Regions from separate parts of the Musicola paradisiaca NCPPB 2511 genome, predicted to be linked through region 1. Evidence: predicted binding sites of a transcription regulator. Region 1 holds the regulator's gene; the other holds the start of a gene.
What was found. The regulator PurR, encoded in region 1, represses purine synthesis genes. The targets are predictions, from matches to a motif close to CANGCAAACGTTTGCNTG.
Positions count from the first base shown of each region.

Region 2: a site for PurR is predicted at 2,153-2,170, ahead of purT (formate-dependent phosphoribosylglycinamide formyltransferase). Genes of this name have one in related genera too.

Region 1 covers NZ_CM001857.1:1,985,557-1,989,773, reverse strand. Annotated here, with positions in the region: gene DPA2511_RS08685 (C40 family peptidase) at 1-514, shown strand, start outside; gene cydH (cytochrome bd-I oxidase subunit CydH) at 662-751, opposite strand; gene purR (HTH-type transcriptional repressor PurR) at 1,124-2,149, shown strand; gene cfa (cyclopropane fatty acyl phospholipid synthase) at 2,482-3,633, shown strand; gene DPA2511_RS08665 (riboflavin synthase) at 3,781-4,217, opposite strand, start outside.
Region 2 covers NZ_CM001857.1:2,489,119-2,493,335, forward strand. Annotated here, with positions in the region: gene DPA2511_RS10940 (S9 family peptidase) at 1-1,897, opposite strand, end outside; gene purT (formate-dependent phosphoribosylglycinamide formyltransferase) at 2,235-3,413, shown strand; gene DPA2511_RS10950 (DMT family transporter) at 3,507-3,983, opposite strand; gene DPA2511_RS10955 (DMT family transporter) at 3,985-4,217, opposite strand, start outside.

The DNA of each region.
Region 1 (4,217 bases):
CCTGGCGGAAAGCGACGGTGAAAACATCAGCGCCGTACACGGCAAAACGACGAAGGGCAAGCAGGATAAAACAACGCTGGCCTTAAATGCCGTACATAAAAAGCGCTATCAACACGCGAAAACTGCGGCAATGAGCAAACTGATGAGCCAGATTGGTAAACATTACCAATGGGGTGGTTCTTCGCCGTCTGCCGGTTTTGATTGCAGCGGGTTGGTCTATTACGCCTACAAAGATCTGGTGAAAATCCCGATTCCGCGTACCGCCAACGAAATGTTTCATCTACGCGACGCCGCCCCCATCAAGAAGGCCGAACTGGAAAGCGGCGACCTGGTGTTTTTCCGTATCACTAACCGGGGAGCAGCGGATCACGTAGGGGTTTATCTGGGCAATGGCCGTTTTATTCAGTCGCCTCGCTCCGGTGCTGATATTAAAATCAGCAAGTTAAGCGAAGATTACTGGCAAGAGCATTATGTTGGCGCTCGCCGTGTCGTGACCCCAAAAACCATCCGTTAAGTCGCCTTCTGCAACCGTAAGACCATAAGCTCCTTTACTCGGGAGGTTTTTTAGAGAGACAAAAAAACCTCCCGCCGTAAAGCGAGAGGTTCTCAGAAAACACAAGCTCTGACTGCGGATACCGCTTATCAGACGCTTTTCACCGTATCAGTTAAGAACCGCAGTCAACCCCATAATAACGATGACGGTCAGTGAGACGAACGTCGTAAATAGCGACATTTTCAGATTGGTATCCATAGCACTCTCCTTTAATTCACTTTCGGGTCATCTTGATAATTAAGCTACCGAACATGCATCGGGAACAGTATAGTTCATGCGCTCTATAGCACGATGGCAGCATTATTACCGGATTACACAGAAAAAACCTGCTTATCTGTCACAGAGATAATATGAATTACCTCTTCCACTTTCCGCCCAGATCAGACAAAATCCGCAGTTTACCGAACACACTGCGTTTGCGTTGGTGAAGCGTCAGCCCTGCCCTTCAGGTATCTCTCGGCACTCTCCTTCTGAAATCCGACTTTTGTCCAGGCAAAAGCAGGATCCACGCAGGCAAACGATTAACAATATACTTACTGCTGTAACAAGTAGGTTCAGGAGTCATTCTGCATGGCAACGATCAAAGATGTGGCAAAACGTGCTGGCGTTTCGACCACAACCGTGTCTCACGTGATCAATAAAACACGTTTCGTCGCCGAAGAGACCAAAGCCGCAGTACGTGCGGCCATTAAAGAACTACATTATTCCCCCAGCGCCGTCGCACGCAGTTTGAAAGTCAACCATACAAAATCAATCGGGCTGTTGGCGACCTCCAGTGAAGCGCCGTACTTCGCCGAGATCATTGAAGCGGTGGAAAACAGCTGTTATGCCAAAGGCTATACGCTGGTGTTATGCAACTCCCACAATGAGTTGGATAAACAACGCGCGTACCTTTCCATGTTGGCGCAAAAACGTGTCGACGGGCTGCTGGTCATGTGTGCGGAATATCCACCAGCATTACTGACGATGTTGGCAGATTATCGTCATATCCCCATGGTAGTGATGGACTGGGGTGAAGCACACAGTGATTTCACCGATACCATCATCGACAACGCTTTTTCCGGCGGCTATATGGCCGGGCGGTATCTGATCGAACGAGGTCATCGCGATATCGGCGTCATTCCCGGGCCACAAGAACGAAATACAGGCAGCGGCCGTTATCTGGGTTTTCTCAAAGCACTGAAAGAGGCGGACATTCCCATCCGGGAAGAGTGGATAGTTCAGGGTGACTTCGAGCCGGAGTCCGGCTACCGGGCTATGCATCAGATTCTGGCGCAGAAACAACGCCCGACCGCCGTTTTCTGCGGCGGCGATATCATGGCAATGGGCGCCATCTGCGCCGCCGATGAGATTGGATTGCGCGTACCGCAGGATATTTCGGTGATCGGGTATGATAACGTCCGGCACTCCCGCTATTTCACGCCAGCGTTGACCACGATCCATCAACCTAAACAACGTTTGGGGCAGGCGGCATTCTCGATGCTGCTCGATCGCATCACCAGCAAACGAGAAGAATCGCAGATGATCGAAGTCCATCCAACGCTGATCGAGCGGCGCTCAGTTTCTGACGGCCCATTCCGGGATTACCGCCGTTAGTCAGATGACTTTCTTATTCAACGCCGATTTCTAAACCTTCAACACTGCTTCGCCCCAAGCGGGACTTGTCCACAGGACGAAGCAGTCATACACTTGTCATTGTCTTTCGCAACACTCGTAATCAAGAAAGATCGATCTTTTTCTATCCTGTCTATTGGTCGTCGCACTGTTCATCACGACCAGGGATAGATGCCCTTCGCACCGGCTTTTCTCTTATTTTCCTCTGAGAACATCAGAGGTAGACGATGGATTTTTTCCACCGATACCGTTACGGGTAAAATTGTCTACGTTGTTCCTTGTTCGACATCATTCTGACAAGGTAGGGAGAAGTTATGAGTTCATCTTATGTGGAGGAACTGGGTACTCCTGAATCATCCTGGTTCCAGATTATCAACGAAATGCTGTCGGTTGCCGGTATCACCGTCAACGGCTCTTGCCCGTTTGATATTCAGGTCAAAAATCCTGACTTATACAAGCGCATTCTGCGCGAAGGTTCGTTGGGATTGGGTGAAAGTTACATGGACGGCTGGTGGGAATGTGAGCGACTGGATATGTTTTTCCACCGCGTATTGCGGGCGGGGCTGGAGAACCGTCTGCCTGTCCGCTGGCGGGATACTCTCCGGATACTCACGGCGCGGCTGACCAACCTGCAATCCCGACGTCGCGCCTGGATCGTCGGCAAGGAGCATTATGACCTTGGCAATGATCTGTTCACCCAGATGTTAGATCCGTACATGCAATACTCCTGCGGCTACTGGAAACAAGCCGAAACGCTGGAGCAGGCTCAGCAAGACAAATTGCGCATGATCTGCGAAAAGCTACAACTACGCCAGGGAATGACACTGCTGGATATCGGTTGCGGCTGGGGCGGCCTCGCTGAATTCGCCGCACGCTATTACGGTGTTGCCGTGACTGGCGTAACCATCTCCCGCGAGCAACAAAAACTGGCGCAGCAACGCTGTCAGGATCTGGACGTCGATATTCAACTGCTGGATTATCGTGACCTCAATCACCAGTTTGATCGCATCGTTTCCGTCGGCATGTTCGAGCACGTAGGGCCGAAGAATTACGACACCTACTTCCACGTAGTCAGCCGCAATCTCAAGCCTAATGGATTGTTTTTGTTACATACCATCGGCGCCAATCAGACCGACCTGAAAGTCGACCCCTGGATTAACAAATACATATTTCCCAATGGCTGCCTGCCATCGGTGCGCCATATTGCGCAAACCAGCGAACCGTATCTGATTATGGAAGACTGGCACAGCTTCGGCGCTGATTATGATCGTACCCTGATGGCCTGGAATGAACGTTTCCAACAACATTGGTCAAAACTGTCTGGGCACTACCCCGCACGCTTTCACCGTATGTTCAGCTATTACCTGAATGCCTGTGCCGGTGCGTTTCGTGCACGCAATATTCAGCTCTGGCAAGTGCTGTTTAGCGTCTCTGGCGTGGAAGGTGGAATACGTGTGCCGCGTTAACGGCTGCTAGGAAAGGAAGAACAGACTGGCTATCCGGCACGGATAAAAAATACGGTGCGGCTATCTAGCTGCACCGTATTTTTTATTCAGGATGCGGAACAGGTTTCACCGTGCGGCATGACAAACGGTTCTGCCCACGGCTTTCGTTCAGGATCCTGCCTCGACGTCTGTGGTCACAGAAGTGTGTTGTGCCTGCTGGGCCAACACCCGCTCAACCGTATCGACAATCGCTTGCGTCTGCGGGTCGATTTCAATATTGATGCGATCGCCCAGACGCTTCCGCCCCAGCGTGGTGCGATTCAGCGTTTCCGGAATCAAATGTACGCAAAAGCGGTTGCGGGTGACTTCACCAATCGTCAGGCTAATGCCGTCAATACCGATAAACCCTTTATGCAACACATACTTCATGAGCGACGGATCCGACAGACGGAACCATATCTGATGATTGTTTTCTGATGTCAGGATTTTGACGACTTCCGCAGTGCATATGATATGGCCGGACATCACATGCCCCCCGACTTCATCACCGAATTTGGCTGCCCGCTCGACGTTAACGCTATCGCCTACACCCAGGTCGCCAAGAT
Region 2 (4,217 bases), 500 kb from region 1:
CGCGCAGTTTCGCCACCCATTTGGCAGGTTCCCAATACTGCACCTGGGAATCATGCAGCCCGGTCGTGACCAGCACATGCGGATACGCCTGCGACGTCACGCCGTCATACGGGCTGTACTGGAGAATATAGCGATAGCTGGCTTCTTCATTGGGGTTGCCCCACTCGTCATATTCCCCGGTGGTCAACGGAATCGACTCATCAAGCATGGTGGTCACGACATCCACAAACGGCACCTGCGCCACCATTCCCCGGTACAGTGACGGCGCCATATTGGCCACCGCCCCCATCAGTAAACCGCCGGCACTGCCGCCCATGGCGAACACCTGCCCGGCGTCGCCATACCCCTGCGCCACCAGCGCCTGCGTCACATCGATGAAATCCGTGAACGTATTCATCTTGTTAAGCAGACGCCCGCCGTCATGCCAGCGCTGCCCCAACTCGCCGCCGCCGCGAATATGCGCCAGCGCGAAGACGAAACCACGATCCAGCAAACTCAACCGGCTGATGCTGAACTCCGGATCCATACTGCTGCCGTAGGCGCCATAGCCGTAAACCAACAACGGATTTTTGCCCAACTGACAGTGCTGACGGTGATACACCAGCGATACCGGGATCGGCTCGCCGTCGCGGGCGGCGATCCACAACCGCTCGCTGCAATAGTCATCCGCGCTAAACCCCTTGACGTCCGATTGTTTCAACACCTGCTGGTTGCCGGTAGCCATATCCAGCTCATACACGGTGGACGGCGTCGTCATGGACGAGTAGCCATAGCGCAACCGCGATGTCTCGGGCGTCGGATTAAACGTCAGCCAGGCGACGTATGTCGGATCGTTGAAGGCGATCGCCCGATCACTCCCCGTCTGCCAGTTCACATAACGCAGATGCGTCAACCCCTGTTCCCGCTCTTCCAGCACATACCAGTCATCAAACAGCACGAACCCTTCCAGCACCCGCTCGGCCCGCGGCGGCACCAGCGTTTCCCAGGCATCCTCTCCGGCATCGAGGGCGCGATACAGCCCAAACGTTTTGCCGCCGCGGTTGGAGCGGACATAGAAGCGATCGTGAAGGTGGTCGAGTTCGTACTCGTGATCAGGCCGGCGGGGCACAAAGACCTGCGGTACCGCATGCGGGTCGTCCGCATCCAACAGCAGGATTTCCGTGCTGGTGGTGCTGCTGAGATAGATCAGGATATAGCGCTCGGAAAAGGTTTTATCCAGGCTTAAATAGAACGCATCGTCCGCCTCTTCATACACCAGCACATCCCGCGCCGGGTCATCCCCCAGCCGGTGACGGTAGACCTGATAAGGCAACAGCGTCTGCGGATGCTTGCGAACGTAATACAACGTCTGCGAATCCGCGCTCCACTCGACGGCGGAAGAGACATTCTCCAACGTGTCCGCCAGCCATTCGCCGCTGGCAAGATCGCGCACCGTGACACGGTACTGACGGCGCGACAGCACATCCTCCGCCACTGCCATCAGACGGGTGTTCGGGCTGATGGCCAGCGCCCCCAACTGATAAAATTCATGCCCTGCGGCCCGCTGGTTGCCATCCAGCAAAATCTGCCAGGCGTCGCTTTCCGACTCCGGCTGACGTTGGTGAATGGCGTACTCTTTACCCGGCTCGAACCGGCTTTGGTAACGGTAGCCGCGTTTCACATAAGGCACCAACCAATCCGCCGGCGGTACGCGCGCCACCATTTCGTCATACAGCGATTGCCGCACGGCGGCGAACGGCGCCATCACCTGCTCGCTGTAGCGATTCTCCTCCTGCAACCAGGCCAACACGGCGGGGTCTTCGCGATCGTTATCACGCATCCAGTAATAGTTATCGATACGGGTATCGCCGTGCAGGGTTAAAGCATGGGGACGTTTCTCGGCGATGGGGGCTTTCATGAGGGGACTCCTGTGCTGACGCGCCGGTTTGGATTGGGCGCAAGCGTGCCACGGATCAATCGCTGGATCCAGCCTGCCCGGGCTGTCCGTTGATTTTCCTGAAGCGGCTCCGCATTTTTTATCCGCTGTTTAACCGTTCTACTCCGCGTTTACGATACGCATCCCAGCGGATGGCGGATGTTTCTGCTCCGGTTATGGCACCGCACTTGTCCTGCCGGTATCGCGAGGCTTGCGCCAGATTCCTGAGCGGATGCGCACGCAAACGTTTTCGCTTATACTTCGGGCGGTTCGGATTACCCGTTTTGATTTTTTCACAACACCATCAGGTATCAGGCTTATGTTAACAATGGGAACAGCCCTGCGCCCCGGCGCTACCCGCGTTATGCTGCTGGGTTCGGGCGAGCTGGGAAAAGAAGTGGCGATTGAGTGTCAACGTCTGGGGATTGAGGTGATCGCGGTCGATCGCTACGCCGATGCGCCTGCCATGCAGGTCGCCCACCGCAGCCATGTCATCAATATGCTGGACGGCGACGCGCTGACGCAGCTGGTGGCGCTGGAGCGCCCTGACTACATCGTGCCTGAAATCGAAGCTATCGCCACGGAAACCCTGGTGGCGCTGGAGCAACAGGGGCAAAAAGTGGTGCCCTGTGCCGAAGCTACCCGTCTGACCATGAACCGGGAAGGCATTCGGCGGCTGGCGGCTGAAACCCTTGGTTTGCCGACCTCCACCTACCGTTTCGCCGCCGATGAGCGTGCGTTTCGTCAGGCCGCCGACGAGCTGGGTTATCCCTGCATCGTCAAGCCGGTGATGAGCTCTTCCGGCAAGGGGCAAAGCCTGATTCGCTGCGCCGATCAGCTTGAAAATGCCTGGCGCTACGCGCAAGAAGGCGGCCGTGCCGGCGGCGGCAAGGTGATTGTTGAAGGGGTGGTCAAATTCGACGTCGAAATCACCCTGCTCACTATCCATGCCGCCGACGGCCTGCATTTTTGCGACCCGATCGGCCACCGGCAGGAAGATGGCGACTACCGTGAGTCCTGGCAGCCGCAGCAGATGAGCCCGCTGGCGCTGGAGCGCGCCAAAGCGATCGCCGGCAAGGTGGTCAGCGCGCTCGGCGGTTACGGCCTGTTCGGCGTGGAGTTGTTTGTGTGCGGCGATGAGGTGATTTTCAGCGAAGTGTCGCCGCGCCCGCACGATACCGGCATGGTTACGCTGATTTCCCAGGAGCTGTCCGAGTTCGCGCTGCATGTGCGCGCATTCCTTGGGCTGCCGATCGGCGCCATTCGTCAGTACGGCCCGTCGGCCTCTGCGGTGATCCTCCCTGAACTGACCAGCAGCGACGTGCGTTATCAGGGGCTTGAACAGGCGCTGCAACCGCATACGCAAATCCGTTTGTTCGGTAAACCGGACATCGCCGGCAAACGCCGGATGGGCGTGGCGCTCGCCGTCGCCGACAGCACCGACGCAGCCGTCGCGCTGGCTAAAGCCGTCGCTGCCGCCGTCAACGTCAGCGGCTAATACCGCAGCGGGCCGCTAGTGATGGCTATCGGCCCGTGCCACCGCATGAAACCGTGGCGCGATACCCACGCCATCCGTGATTAAAGGCGCCGCCTAGCGCTTCCACCACCACACCTGTCGTTGCTCCCGCCGATGTTCACCCGACGTTGTCGCCGGCGTTTTGGAGAGAAACAGCCCCGCCAGAATCAGCACGACGCCCCCTATCTGCACCCACGGCGCCGTCGTCGCATGACTGAATGCGTCGGCCAACACACCGGTCAGCATTTGGCCGCCAATCACCAGCAGCGTGGCCTTCATCGCGCCCAACCGCGGCAATACGTAGCTGTTGACGGCGACAAACAATGCGCCGATGACGCCCCCCAACCAGGCGAAGGCAGGGGCGCCGCTCGGCACCGCGCTGCGCAGATCGCCGGACAAACACAACGTCAGCGTCAGGAATAAAAACCCCAGTAGATGATTCCAAAACGACGCAAAAAACGCGCTTCGGGCCATACCCAGTCGTCCATTCAACAACCGGCTCAAGGCGATGCATCCCCCGTTAAGCACCGCCAGTATCATCATGATAGCCATGTCACCGTCCCGCCATGATCAGCAGCAGCGTCCCCGCCAACACGCACAGCAATGCGCCGCCATCACGCGGCGTCAGCCGGCGTTTAGCCATGCCGAACCCGCCGCACACGTCCGTCGCCATACCGAACAGCATCTGCCCCAGCAACATCAGCGCCAGCGATCCGGACAGCGCCAACGGGCTATTGACGGTGATGGCCGCCAGCAGAACCGTCATCGCGCCGGGAATGCCGCCTA